DNA from 2 places in the Bacillus sp. GW823-FHT06A10 genome. Region 2 is predicted to be linked to the other one. Evidence: riboswitches for the same ligand, from Rfam matches in the RefSeq annotation. Region 2 holds a riboswitch; the other holds the start of a gene.

Region 1 (7,578 bases), 1.0 Mb from region 2:
TCTCGTTAATTTCGAGATGCGCTCTACCTGTACGGAAGCCGCCTTTGGACTAATATCCGGATCTAGCCCTGAACCTGAATTTGTCATTAAATCTATCGGTACTTCTGTGACTGGAACAGTGGGATTTTGTTTCTTCCACTCTTCAATACTTTTCTCTACTCGCTTTACTAAATCTGGATTAGATGGTGCATAGTTATTTGAACCAGATGCTTCTGCCTTATATTCAATACTAGAAACACGCCCTTGAAAATAACGTGGATCCGTGAAGTTTTGCCCGATTAATTTAGAACCAATCACTTCATTTTTATCATTATATATTAGACTTCCATCCGCATTATCCTTCATCACTGCTTGTGCAATACCAGTAACAATAAGTGGGTATACAAGTCCACACAACACTAGAAATGTAAAAGTAATACGGATAATTGGTGATAGTATACTTTGTTTCTTTTCCATCTTTTTCCCCTCTTCCTTATATGAACAAGCCGACAATCATATCAATTACTTTAATTCCAATGAACGGAACGATAACTCCGCCAAGCCCATAAATAAGTAAGTTTCGGCTAAGCAATGCATTAGAACTCATCGGTTTATATGCAATACCTTTCATCGCTAACGGAATGAGTAATGGAATAATAACAGCGTTAAATATTAATGCTGATAAAATCGCTGACAGTGGTGATGTTAATTTCATAATGTTCAATGCTTCCATTTGCGGAATCGCAAGTGTAAACATTGCTGGAATGATTGCAAAATATTTCGCTATATCATTCGCAATACTAAACGTCGTTAACGCACCTCGCGTCATTAACAATTGCTTACCAATTCCTACAACCTCAATAATTTTCGTTGGATTCGAGTCTAGATCAATCATGTTCGCCGCTTCTTTCGCTGCTGTCGTACCACTGTTCATCGCTAATCCAACGTCGGCCTGCGCTAATGCTGGAGCATCATTTGTACCATCACCTGTCATCGCTACAAGTTTCCCTTTATCTTGCTCTGCTTTAATAACAGCAATTTTATCTTCCGGTTTACACTCGGCAACGAATTCATCTACTCCAGCTTCTTTTGCAATCGTTGCTGCCGTTAACGGATTATCACCTGTACACATAACCGTTTTAATCCCCATTTGGCGTAACTGTTCAAAACGCTCACGCATACCCGGTTTTACTGTATCCTTTAAATAAATTAAACCGTAAATACGATTATCTACTGCAACTACAAGTGGTGTTCCACCCTCTTTTGAAATTAAGTCTGCTTTTTGATTTACATCTTTCGGAATTATTCCGCCTTGTGACTCAACCCATTCAATAACGGCACCTACAGCACCTTTTCTCACTTTCGTTCCGTCTTGTAAATCAACACCACTCATTCTCGTTTCTGCTTTAAACGGAACAAACTCACCTTGTTCTGCAAGTTCTCTATTGTATGATATAGATTTTCCCTGCACATACTCGATAACAGATCGACCTTCTGGTGTTTCATCTAAAACAGAACTAATAGCGGCCCACTTTCCAACTTGCTCAATCGTTTCATTTCCTACAGGCAATAATGTATGAGCCATCCGGTTCCCAAAAGTAATTGTACCTGTTTTATCTAAAATAATTGTATTAATATCGCCAGCAGCTTCTACTGCTTTCCCCGACATCGCTAACACGTTAAACTTTGTCACACGGTCCATCCCAGCAATACCAATTGCCGATAATAGCCCACCAATTGTCGTTGGAATTAAACAAACTAATAATGCAACTAGCACAGCAGTATCAATTTGAAACCCTAAATAATTTGTAAAAATCGGCAACGTCACAACGACGATCAAGAAAATAAGAGTTAAGCTCGTTAATACTGTATTTAAAGCAATCTCATTCGGCGTTTTTTGACGAGCAGCTCCTTCTACTAAAGAAATCATTTTGTCTATAAATGATTCACCAGGATTACTCGTAATGACAATTGTAATTTCATCACTTACGACCATCGTTCCACCTGTTACGGAACAAAAATCACCGCCTGCTTCTTTTATAACAGGAGCTGATTCCCCTGTAATTGCAGATTCATCTACAGATGCTAATCCTTTGATTACTTCGCCATCATTCGGAATCATTTCTCCTTGTTTTACGATAACAACGTCACCTTTTGTAAGATCAGTTGCTGAAACTTGGACAATGTCTCCATTTTCTTTTACAACATTTGCAAACACATCTTTCTTTGACTGCTTTAAAGAATCGGCTTGCGCTTTACCACGACCTTCTGCTAATGCTTCTGCAAAATTCGCAAATAAAACTGTAAATAATAGAATGAGAGAAACTGTTATATTAAACCAACCTGGTATACTACTAGAACTACTTGGAAGAAAAGATAAAATGAACGTAATGATAAATCCAATTTCCACAACGAACATAATCGGATTCTTTATCATGACTTTCGGATTCAATTTCGCAATGGATTGCTTCATCGCATGTGTTACGATATCACGATCCATCGTTTTCGCTTGTCTAACTTCATCTTCTACAGCATGTATTTGTGACTCATTTAATTGTTTTTCTTTTACTACTACCGGTCTCATCATTTACCCTCCATTACTTCAATGTAAGAAATTCTGCAATTGGTCCGAGTACTAACATCGGAAAGAATGTTAATGCACCAACAATTACAATTGTTCCGATGAAGATGCCACCAAATAAACTATTATCTGTACGGAACGTTCCGACTGTTTCTGGCACTACCGTTTTTTCTTTCAACGAAGCTGCCACAGCTAGCATCGTAATTAAACTGAAGTAACGTCCTAAAAACATAACTAAACCAGTCGTAATATTCCAAAACGGTGTATTATCTCCTAATCCTTCAAATCCAGATCCGTTATTCGCAGCTGACGATGTATACTCATATACAACTTGCGTTAAACCGTGGAAACCGGAATGAGAAATAGCATCCGTCCCTAAATTTGTTGAAAGAGCTAATGCCGAAAAGCCTAAAATGAGCAATGGATGAAATAAAATCGTGACCGCGATTAATTTCATTTCCTTACCTTCAATCTTTTTACCTAAAAACTCTGGTGTCCGTCCAACCATTAACCCAGATATAAACACCGCGATAATTGCATACATCATAATGTTTACAAAGCCTGCTCCAACGCCGCCATACACTGTATTTAACATCATATTTACAAGTGGAACTAGACCGCCAATTGGTGTTAACGTATCATGCATCGTATTAACAGCCCCAGTTTCAGCAGCTGTCGTTACTGTTGCGTATAGTGAAGAAAATACTGTTCCAAATCGTACTTCTTTCCCTTCTGTACTTCCTTGTACATGTTCGATACCCATTCCATTTAATGCCGGGTTCCCGTTTAGTTCAGATGTCGTAATCGTTATAAACCCTAGTAAAAATACCATAAATAGTGACACGAAAAGGATGCGACCTTGTTTTTTATTTCCTACCATTCGTCCGTACGTAAATGGAAGTGCTGTTGGTAATAACATCATAAGCATCATTTGCAAAATATTACTCATTTGTCCTGGATTTTCAAAAGGATGCGTAGAGTTTGCTCCGAAAAATCCACCGCCGTTATTTCCAAGTTCCTTAATGGAAACGAATGATGCAACAGGTCCACGTAATATACTTTGTTTTGCCCCATCAATCGTTTGTGCTGTAACCGCTCCATCTAGCGTTTGCGGTACGCCAAGTGCGACAAAAACTAGTGCCGCAATAAATGCGATAGGAAGAAACACTCTCGTTAACGCTCTCGTAAAATCAACGAAAAAGTTACCAAGTTCTTTTCCAGCAAGTCCTCTTATAAAAGCCATAACGAGCGCTAATGTCGTTGCTGGTGCCGCAAACATTAAAAATGTAATTCCGATTAATTGTGATAAATAAGATAAACCATTTTCACCGCTATAATGCTGTAAGTTTGTATCAGCCATAAAACTAATTGCTGTATTAAAAGCGAGCGTAGGCTCCATCCCTTCAATATGCGCTGGATTTAGTGGCAGCACACCTTGTAATCTGAAAATGAAGTATACGACAACGATCATAAATCCATTTAATAAAACTAATGATAATGCGTACTGTTTCCACGTTTGATTGTATGCTTTTACACCCGTAATTTTAAAAATAAGTTTTTCAAAAGGCCCGAATACTTTATCTAACGTTTTGCTACCTTGAAAAGCTTTTTCTAAATAAATCCCCGTTGGCTTTGCTACTAAAATAAACAAGAGCATTGTAATAATGACTGCAACCCAAATCATAATGAATGATTCCCCCTAATTAAAACTTCTCTGGATTTAATAATGCATACACTAAATACACTGTAATTGCTGCGACAATAACCGATAAGACAATCATCATGATTGCTTTCCTTCTTTCACAACTTTATCTGACCAACTTGCAAGACTTGCCATCGATGCAACTAATAAAATAAAAATCCCGACCATTACAACATCTAACATAACTATCCCTCTCTTCTTTTGTTAAAATTTACCATTTAAATATTAAAAAAGAACACTGAGCTCTACTCAGTGTTCAAAAAATGAACAACAAAAAGTAAACCTCCTCTCTAAACGCTTACGAGGTTAGCTGTCGGATTCGGGCCTAAAGAGTAGCCCTACTTTCAAAACTGAAAGATTCACCCCAAGTGACGATGCACAAAATTGGTTCCCCCGCTCCATTTCTGGAACTCAGCGATTTTAGGTTTTTTTGGAAATTTTATGAATGATTTATGAGAGTAAATATACTCCTCTATATTTCACTTGTAAAGGGGGAAATTGCTGAAAATAATAATATTTACATTCATTTAAACGCTTACATTGAAGATTATTACTATTATTTCATCTATTTTCTTTATTTCTCTTTTCTTTTCTTAAAAATGACCTTTTAAATATGAAATAAAAAGAGCGAATGACATGAAGTGCATAGCCTGTTGCACTCAGCATTCGCTCTTTTTTATTCAACCTTTATTCTCCTCTTAAAAATGCACGTAAATTTCTCCCACGAATATAAACTTGTGTCAATTCTGCATGTAGCTGCTCATACTCGGTAATATCCATCTCTAAATACAAAGCATCTTTTGACGGTAATATAATATATGGCCCGGGAAAAAGAGGATCAATTTGAACCAATTCTTGAACTCGCTCTACCGATACTGCCCAACGATTTGCTATATCTCCAAGTAATAGTACCTTCATCATTTCTTCCCCCGCCCTATTCAGAAAATAAAAAAGAAATATTATCACAATTTGTAAACACGACAAACTTAGCTCCAATTGTTTCATAGAGCCTCGCTGGATATCGTTTATTCCTTGTAACAACAGTAATAGGTGCTTGAAAAGAAAAACGAATGTGTTCTGTGAAGAAACTAACGATTGGAAGCTCATCCCCTAGTAAAATGACCTTCTTAATACACTCACAAATACTAGTAAAATCCTGCTCCTTACTAAAACTATAAGTCCAATCAAACCCACAATTCCTAACTTCAGCCGCTACCTCTTCATTTGCTGTAAAAATAACTAACTCATGTTGAAATGCAACTAGATCTCTTAAACTATTTACCTTACTTTCTTCTCCAACACAAATAAGTGTTAGTTCCATGTACCTCATCCTCCTTAGTATAAAAGAAATCAAACATAGATTGATATTCCCCTATACTAATCAGATCGATGAAGTGATGTATCCATCATGGCACCGTCCTCTCTCAAGACGCTTACGAAGTTAGCTGTCGGATTCGGGCTTTGAGAGTAGCCCTACTTTCAAATTTGAAAGATTCACCCCTAGTGACACTGCACAAATTGGTTCCTCCGCTCCATATAATTGGACTCAGCGTTTACAAAAAAATATATTCTGGCTGATATATTACTCCTGTATTTTGAAAAAGTAAACAGAAAAAAAGCCAGTTATAAAACTGGCTTTTCACTTATCTATACACGCGTTCTATTCACTTTATACGCAAAATGATTCGTCGGTCCATGACCACTACCAATATTCAATGGCTCTTCAATTGCTATACTAATAAATCGTTTTGCTTCTTGAACAGCATCTTCAATTGAGTATCCTTTCGCAAGTCCTGCTGTAACCGCTGAAGCAAATGTACACCCACTTCCGTGCGTTTGCTTTGAAGGAATTCGCTCGCTTCTAAACTCAATAAATTTTTCTCCATCAAAGAGGAAATCAATTACTTCATTACCTTGATATTCTGCATGTCCGCCCTTCATAAGCACATATTTAGCACCTAATTCGTGCAATACTTTTGCAGCTTCCTTACTATCTTCAACATTATGAATCTCCATCCCAGTTAACACTTCTGCTTCTGGGACATTCGGTGTTATAACAGTTGCTACTGGTAATAAATATTCTTTTAATGCTTGAACTGCTTCTTGCTGTAATAATGATGCACCGCCTTTTGCAATCATAACGGGATCTAGCACAATATTATTCCAGCCAAATTTTTTAATTTGTTCTGCAACAATTTGAATTATTTCACTACTAAATAACATTCCTAGTTTCACTGCATCTGGTGTTAAATCCGTACCAATTGAATTCAGCTGTTCTGTAATACCTTCTAACGGAACAGGATATACCCCTTGAACGCCAAGCGTGTTTTGAGCAGTAATTGCCGTCATAGCCGTCATTCCGTATACACCAAGCTCTTGGAATGTTTTTAAATCTGCCTGAATTCCAGCACCGCCGCCGCTATCAGACCCTGCAATTGTTAAAGCTTTATTCACTTTCATCCCACTCATCCTTTTCTATCCAAAATAGCGATGATAAATCGTTTTTGCTTCGCTTATATCTTTCGTTCCATGTACGAGCACACGGCCATCTTTAAAGGCGACTAACCTCTTGTCTTCAACAGAAAATGATAGTAAATATGGATTTACATTTAAATCATTCACGCGACCTTCCAGCAACTCTTTATATTGTTCAAAATTCATTTCCTCTTTATGAGGTGGTCTAATTTGAACTGTATTTCGCCCGCATAAAACTGCTGTTTTTGATGTGTTCTCTTTATTTAAATACGGATATAATGCATTCTCTCCGCATGAAGAACAATTATGCTGGCGAAGCTTTTGCACATTCATACATGAATACTCATTCTTCCACATATCAAACGATACAAGCCCATCTCGAAGTGATTCGTAATCTTCTACTAACAGTTTAAGAGCTTCTGTTACTTGATGAGAAACGACAAGAGATACAGCAGGTGATATAATACCCGCTGTATCACATGTTGCCCCGCCAAGCGGAATCGACTGCAATAAACATGATAAACATGGTGTTTTACTAGGAATGATTGTATAAGAAAGACCATAACTACCTACACATGCACCGTAAATCCATGGAATAGAATATTTTTGTGCTATATCATTCACAATAAAGCGTGTTTCAAAATTATCAGTCGCATCAATCATTACATCAACGTTTGTAACAAGTTCTTCTAGCCCTTCAGCTGTTACGTCTTGAACGAGAGCTTCTATTGTTACATCGCTATTAATCTCTTCTAAACGTTTTTTAGCCGCTATAGCTTTCGGAAGATTATTCTTTACGTCGCTCTCTGCATACAATTGTTGTCTTTGTAAATTACTCCAA
Region 2 (7,578 bases):
ACATTGTACCGACAGAAGAGCTTGATAAACCGGCTGATAACAGACCAATTCCAAACAAAGCAGCTGATATAGGACCTACTAAGTTGGTAAATTGAGTGTAAGCAACATCTAAATCTTCAACGTGCATACCATTTTTAAAAAATAGTGCAGCTGCAACAATTAACATACTCGCATTAATTGCTCCAGCGATAACCATTGCAATAATAATATCGATAAATTCGAAACGAAAAATCTTTTTCTTTTGTTCGTCAGTTGTTCCGACCACACGGCGTTGTGTTAATGCAGAATGCAAGTATATTGCATGCGGCATAACTGTCGCACCTAAAATCCCTGCTGCAAGTAATATACTGTCTACACCTTGGAATTTTGGAATAAATAGTCCTGAAAGAAGGGGACTTAATTCTGGTTTTGCATAAAAAACTTGAATCCCAAAAGCAATTACTACAATGAAAATCATTCCTGTAATAATAGCTTCTAGTGGACGAAATCCTCTACGTTGAAATTCAAGGATAATAAATGATCCGGCTGCTGTAATTAAAGCGGCAGGTAGCATCGGGATTCCAAATAGTAAGTAAAGCCCCAAAGCAGCTCCAATAAATTCCGCTAAATCTGTAGCCATAATAACTAGTTCACCTTGTATCCATAAGCCGATAGACACAGGCTTTGGAAAGTTTTCACGAGCTATTTCGGGTAAATTGTTTCCTGTAGCAATTCCTAATTTAGCCGATAAAGTTTGGATTAATACAGCCATTAAGTTAGAAGCGAGTATAACCCATAATAGTAAATATCCATATTGTGAACCAGCTGCGATATTTGTAGCAAAGTTGCCAGGATCAATATAAGCAACGGACGCGATAAAAGCGGGTCCTAAAAATGGTAACAGTCTTTTCCAGCCTTTTGTTTCTCCACTTAAAGCTAAGTGAGCTGATTGTACAGTTGTACTTTCAGAAGGGAGATGTTTATCTTTTGTTATATCTTTATTCATAGTAGTTTTCCCCTTTAAAATGTTAACTTGATGAAATTATTGTATTTATTCTTACTCATTATTTCAATACATTTAAATATGTTATGTGATAATTTCATTTGAACACGAAAGTTTCCTTAATGCAAATTATATGCCTTTATGCAATGGATGGTGTGATAATGTAAAATGAATTGGGAGTTTATGGTGTGATGACATGGGGAAACATAGTGAATTAAAGGGCTGTTTTTGAAATTTATGTGAACATAAAGCTGATAATACAGCATATTAATTGATGGAATTGCAATTGTATGATATATAATATATTGGGATTACAACATAACCATAGTGTTATGATGTGTAATCTTGTTTTTTATTTTTGTTAACTGATAGAAAATAGTATAAAGAAAAGAAAATGGGATTCATTTTCTTATTATATATGTTTTGATATGAACGTTAACTTATACATGATTTTAAAAATTAGATAGGTGGTAGAAATACATTGGCAACTACAAAACCATACAGAGTATTACTATATTACATGTACACAACAATTGAAAACCCAGAAGAATTTGCTGCAGAGCATTTAGCATTTTGTAATTCACTTGAATTAAAAGGAAGAATTCTTGTAGCAAAAGAAGGTATTAACGGAACTTGTTCTGGAACTGTAGAGCAAACAGAGAAATACATGGAAGCAATGAATAATGATCCACGTTTTGATGGTATCGTATTTAAAATAGATGAAGAAGAAGGGCATGCATTCAAGAAAATGCACGTACGTCCTCGTCCAGAATTAGTTACACTTCGTCTAGAAGATGACATTAACCCACACGAAATAACTGGGAAGTATTTAGAGCCAAAAGATTTTTATGAGGCAATGAAACAAGAAGATACAGTTATCATTGATGCACGAAATGATTATGAGTTTGATTTAGGACACTTCAAAGGCGCGATTAAACCTGATATCGAATCATTCCGTGAATTACCAGATTGGATTAGAGAAAACAAAGAAACACTTGAAGGTAAAAAGATTTTAACATACTGTACAGGTGGAATTCGTTGTGAGAAATTCTCTGGTTGGTTAGTTCGTGAAGGTTATGAAGATGTAAGTCAGCTTCACGGCGGAATTGTAACGTACGGAAAAGATCCAGAAGTACAAGGTGAGCTTTGGGATGGGCAATGTTACGTGTTTGATGAACGTATCGCTGTTCCAGTAAACCAAAAAGAACATGTTATCGTTGGTAAAGATCACTTTACAGGTGAACCATGTGAGCGCTATGTAAACTGTTCAAATCCAGAATGTAATAAGAAAATTTTATGTTCTGAAGAAAACGAAGCGAAATATTTACGTGCATGTTCTCATGAATGTCGTGTAAGTCCACGTAACCGCTATGTAATACAACATGAATTAACTGAAGAACAAGTAGCTGCTGCATTAGAGAAAATCGAAGCAGGGAAGTAAGCTGAATTCGTATAATAAAAAGGTACTCCAAGTTTTATTTTGGAGTACCCTTTTTTTATTATCCAGTCCTGTCATTTGTCGTTTTTTGTCGGTAAGTCGATATATTTAAAAAATCGCTGATATATCTTAAAAATCGCTGATAAAAATTTCACTTACTGTAGCACACCAAGAATTTGAAAATAACCTTCTTTAGTTTTTATCCTCTTTTTCTTTTACAGCAGACAGTACCGTTTGTTTTACCCAAGCTTTTCTTTGTTTATGCTGTAGACCCCATTGGTATAAACTTTGGGCTCCTAAAATAAGTGAAATGACAATGCCGCTAATCGCAATTAATAGAGCGAAAAATTCAAGAGGTGACGATATTTTGTTTGAATCGGTGTTTCTTAAAAGGTCGATCATAGTAAACCCTAACATTTGGCCCACTACAGAGTAGAGCGTTAAAATTAATAATAAAAGGCTATCTTTTTTAGAGGCGACATTTTCTTGATATTTAAACAAACTATCAAGATTTTGTTTCGCATTCGAGTATAGAACCTCAATATTAAAAAGTTTTCTTAAGCGAAAGAAAATATCTTCACTTTGTGATTGGGATACTAATTCTAAAGAAAAATAATTAGCAGTGAACGAATTGATCGAATAAATTAATTTCTCTATTTCATTAGTATCTTGTTCAATGTTTAGCTCAGCATAGGCGTTTGCCATTTTTAATAAAACAATTTTATGAAATAGGTTTAATAATAAAGCGTAATAAAATTCTCCGAACATTTGACTAGCAAGTTTAGAGATTTCGCGTTCTCCATCATTTGTTACACATGTAAAAATATGTTCTTCCATTATGAAATAACGATTTGGAGCCCATCTCTGGTAAGCGTGTTTTTTTAAATAGTCATGAATGTAAGGAAGGTTATTTGCACTCACATAGGGCTTACCATCACTTGTTAATCCGGAAAGACTAGAAGTACGATAAACATCTACTTCATTAAGTTCCATACCTTCTTTTAGTGACAATAAAGTTTGAACGTACATTCTTTGGTCTTCAAAGAAAGGGAAGGTTTGAAAGTATGAACTTCTTAATCTCTTCTTTTCAAAGAAATCAGTTACACCATGAAATAAATAACCAAAAATGAATTTTTCAACTTGGGAATACTTCTTTCCGTTACATTCAATACAAATAGTCTCATTTGTATCATTTTTAGTTTCAAGTACACGGAAGCGAGCAGCGAATTCGATTGCTTCAGATAAAGTCATGTTTGGAGCAGTGTTTACTTCTGTTCGAATTGTTAAGAAGCCAAGTTCATAAGGACAAAGTGTTACATCAATAGAGTGTATCTTGAATGGAATTGAAATAAGGTTTGTTGTTAAATGTCCAGTTAAGTTAAGGTCCTTTGAATAACGTTGCAAGCCCTTTTGATGCTCTGAATGAGGAAAGAGAATTTTATTTGTAAATGAAAGATAGTATGCTTCCATATTTTGATGTGAAACTTTAAACTCCCCATAATATGTATTTTCATCATCGAGATGATCGAGCCGAAAAGGACGAAAATCGTTTTTTTGTAAGAAAGGGAACATATTTTGTTCATATCCAGCTTTAAACGAAAACGGGAATATAAATTGGAATATAGCTGTTGCTACACCTTTTTCCTCAATTGATTGTATTGCCTCCATCTACATTGTGTCCTTTCCATATATGCTATAGAAACAACATGCCCAAATTTATTTGAAAATAACCACTCTTTTATACTCAATTGAGAGTGAAAATTCAGCTTATTTAGCAGGGAACATGTATAATGTTATGTATACTAAAAGTTATAAAATTGTATTTTGAAAAGGGGGATGCTGTATGCGGATTTTAGTATTAGGCGCTGGTGGAGTCGGAGGATTTTTTGGTGGCAGATTAGTCGAGAAGGGAGAAGATGTCACGTTTCTTGTTCGTAGTAAACGGAAAAAACAATTAGAGGAAAGAGGACTTGTAATCCGAAGTGTTAACGGGGATTTTTCCTTCCGACCGAAATTAATAACGAAAGAAGAGCGAACTTCTCCATTTGATGTCATTTTATTTTCAACAAAAGCGTATCACTTAAACGAGGCAATTCAAGATTTGAAGCCGTTTGTTGGCGAAAATACTGTAATCATTCCATTGTTAAATGGTATCGCTCATTTATCGCTATTACAAAAAGAATTCGGCGAAGAAAAAGTAATTGGCGGTTTATGCTTTATCGAGACGACGTTAAACAATCAAGGAGAAATTGTACAAACTAGCGCTGCCAACAGACTTGTGTTTGGAGAAATTAAGTCTCAAAATTCAGAGAGAGTAAAGCATATTTCTAAAGCATTTTCAGGTACGAAATCTAGTTTTGTTTTAAGTGAAAATATTACGCAAGATATGTGGCATAAATATTTATTTATTACTGTAATGTCAGGTGTGACAACGTTAATGCGTGCACCAATTGGACCAATCCGTGAAAGTGAAGGCGGCCGTGATTTTATCCGTAATGTGTTTGAGGAATCTGTACAAATCATGAGAGTATTAGGAGCTCCAGTAAAGGCTAATATTGCCCAGGAACATATGAAAACGATTGATAAAATTTCGTATGATATGAAGTCATCAATGCAACGTGATATGGAAAAGGGTTCGTTTATTGAAGGGAAGCACTTGCAAGGATATTTACTGGATGTAGCAGAGAAATTTTCTATAGCGGCACCATTATTAGAATCTATATATCAAAATTTAAAGGTGTATGAAGAGATGACCTTTAACAAATCTGTAATAGAATTAGATGTATGAAAAAATAAAAAAGATAGCAATATATAAGTGTATTGCTATCTTTTTTATTTTTTTGTATGACAAATTATTTATTTCTTTTCGTTCTATCTGTCAAATTTATTTCCTGTTCACGTTTACCATATAACTGATTAATTTCATTTGCTACTGCATCTAAATATGAATCGGAAAAAATAGGCTTCTTTTCTTTAGACATATGGGTCTCCTTTGCGGATTTTTAATATTCATTATGTATATTTCTCAGCGGATTATGCGCAATCATTTTAATTTTTTTCTTATTAAAAATTTTTGTTTACTTTTTGAAAATAAAGGAGTATTATAATCCACAGTTTCAATTTTCTAAATCGCTGAAACCGCATGGTACGGGGGACCCGTTTTTACGGATTAGTACATAATCCGATGGGGTGAATCCTTGAAAAAGGTAGGGCTACTCATAGGCCCGAATCCGACAGCTAACCTCGTAAGCGTTATATTGAGAAGGAAGGTGGAGCTTGTGCGACAAAAAAAATAATGTCTACAAGTCTATTTCGCTATGGCTTGTAGACATTTTTTGTTTTCTGAAGAAATAGTTTACTGGCTGTAACAAGCAGAAAAGTTCGTACAAAATTATTGGAGAGTGGACAGCATTGGTTTCATCTATTAAAAGATTTTTAATTGGAAGACCGTTAAAATCAACAGAGCTTGGAGAACAAAAGCTTAATAAAACGAAAGCTTTAGCTATTTTATCTTCTGACGCATTGTCATCAGTTGCTTACGGTCCAGAACAAATTTTAATTGCTTTAGCAGGTGTGGGAGCGATCGCTTATTGGTATTCCATTCCGATCGCTGTTGGGGTATTAGTATTATTGACAGCCCTTATTTTATCTTATCGTCAAATTATTTTTGCTTATCCGCATGGCGGGGGAGCGTATGTTGTATCAAAAGAAAATTTAGGGATGAATCCAGGCTTAATTGCTGGAGGATCTTTATTAGTCGACTATATTTTAACTGTTGCGGTAAGTGTATCTGCAGGTACAGATGCGCTAACATCTGCTTTTCCTAGTTTACATGCACATAATGTAATCATTGCGATTATATTTGTTATATTTATTACCATCTTAAATTTAAGAGGAGTAACGGAATCAGCTTCTGTTTTAGCATATCCTGTTTATTTATTTGTTTTAGCCCTATTTATATTAATTGGTGTAGGCATATATAATATTTTGACTGGTCACGTTTCACCAACTTTACACACGCCGATCGGAACGCCGGTTGCGGGTATTAGTTTGTTTTTACTGTTAAGAGCATTTGCATCAGGTAGTTCTGCTTTAACAGGTGTTGAAGCAATTTCAAACGCAATTCCGAACTTTAAAGATCCTGCGCCAAACAATGCTGCAAAAACATTGCTTGCAATGGGTGCATTACTTGCTGTGTTATTTTCAGGAATTGTATTTTTAGCTTATTATTACGGAGTGACGCCGAGTAAAGAAGTAACAGTTGTTTCTCAAATTGCTGAACAAACATTTGGACGTAATTTCATGTACTATTTCATACAAGGTACAACAGCTTTAATATTAATTCTCGCAGCTAATACAGGCTATTCTGCATTTCCTTTATTAGCGGTTAACCTCGCAAAAGATAAATTTATACCGAGAATGTTTACGATTAGAGGAGACCGTCTAGGTTACTCAAACGGTATTATAATACTTGGAGTTGCTTCGATTATATTAATTGTAGCTTTCCAAGGACAAACAGAACATTTAATTCCGTTATATGCAGTAGGGGTATTTATTCCATTTACACTTTCTCAAACAGGGATGGTATTAAAGTGGCTTCGCGAAAAACCTGAAGGATGGGTTTTAAAATTAACGGTTAATTTAATTGGTGCAGTTATTAGTTTTATCGTAATGAGCATGTTCTTTTTAACTAAATTTGCACAAGTTTGGTCGATTCTTATTTTCTTACCTGCTATTATCTTCTTGTTTCATCGAATTAAGAAGCATTATGATGCAGTGGGTGATCAATTAAGTTTAAAAACTTGTGAACCTCTTATTCCAATTGAGGGGAATGTAATTGTCGTTCCTGTAGCAGGTATGACGCATGTAGTAGAAAATTCATTGAACTATGCGAAATCTCTTTCGGCAGATCAAGTTATCGCTGTATATGTTGCTTTTGACAGAGAAGAGGAAAAGAAATTTGAAGAGAAATGGAAGGTGTGGCAACCTGAAGTAAGGCTTGTTACATTACATTCTCATTATAGAAGTATTATTCAGCCGCTAACGAAGTTCATTGATACAGTGCAATATAAGGCAAGTGAATCGAATTACCGCGTTACGGTCGTTATACCACAGTTCATTCCGAAAAAAGGTTGGCATAACATTCTTCATAATCAAT

Evidence for each region. A riboswitch is a leader RNA that binds a small molecule or an ion and turns the genes downstream of it on or off. The one in region 2 is predicted to bind cyclic di-AMP.
Region 1: another riboswitch for cyclic di-AMP. It lies ahead of AC1Q8M_RS00085 (hypothetical protein); the one in region 2 lies ahead of AC1Q8M_RS05360 (APC family permease).

What each region holds. Positions count from the first base shown of each region.
Region 1 is NZ_JBXAHT010000001.1:10,601-18,178, reverse strand. It holds gene kdpC (K(+)-transporting ATPase subunit C) at 1-456, opposite strand, end outside; gene kdpB (potassium-transporting ATPase subunit KdpB) at 473-2,563, opposite strand; gene kdpA (potassium-transporting ATPase subunit KdpA) at 2,577-4,244, opposite strand; gene kdpF (K(+)-transporting ATPase subunit F) at 4,264-4,341, opposite strand; gene AC1Q8M_RS00100 (SipW-dependent-type signal peptide-containing protein) at 4,341-4,445, opposite strand; cyclic di-AMP (ydaO/yuaA leader) riboswitch at 4,544-4,689, opposite strand; gene AC1Q8M_RS00095 (hypothetical protein) at 4,824-4,946, opposite strand; gene AC1Q8M_RS00090 (hypothetical protein) at 4,950-5,183, opposite strand; gene AC1Q8M_RS00085 (hypothetical protein) at 5,197-5,583, opposite strand; cyclic di-AMP (ydaO/yuaA leader) riboswitch at 5,677-5,824, opposite strand; gene thiD (bifunctional hydroxymethylpyrimidine kinase/phosphomethylpyrimidine kinase) at 5,910-6,722, opposite strand; gene thiF (thiazole biosynthesis adenylyltransferase ThiF) at 6,738-7,578, opposite strand, start outside.
Region 2 is NZ_JBXAHT010000001.1:1,018,504-1,026,081, forward strand. It holds gene AC1Q8M_RS05335 (Nramp family divalent metal transporter) at 1-985, opposite strand, end outside; gene trhO (oxygen-dependent tRNA uridine(34) hydroxylase TrhO) at 1,464-2,423, shown strand; gene AC1Q8M_RS05345 (hypothetical protein) at 2,613-4,088, opposite strand; gene panE (2-dehydropantoate 2-reductase) at 4,264-5,208, shown strand; gene AC1Q8M_RS05355 (hypothetical protein) at 5,273-5,401, opposite strand; cyclic di-AMP (ydaO/yuaA leader) riboswitch at 5,541-5,687, shown strand; gene AC1Q8M_RS05360 (APC family permease) at 5,832-7,578, shown strand, end outside.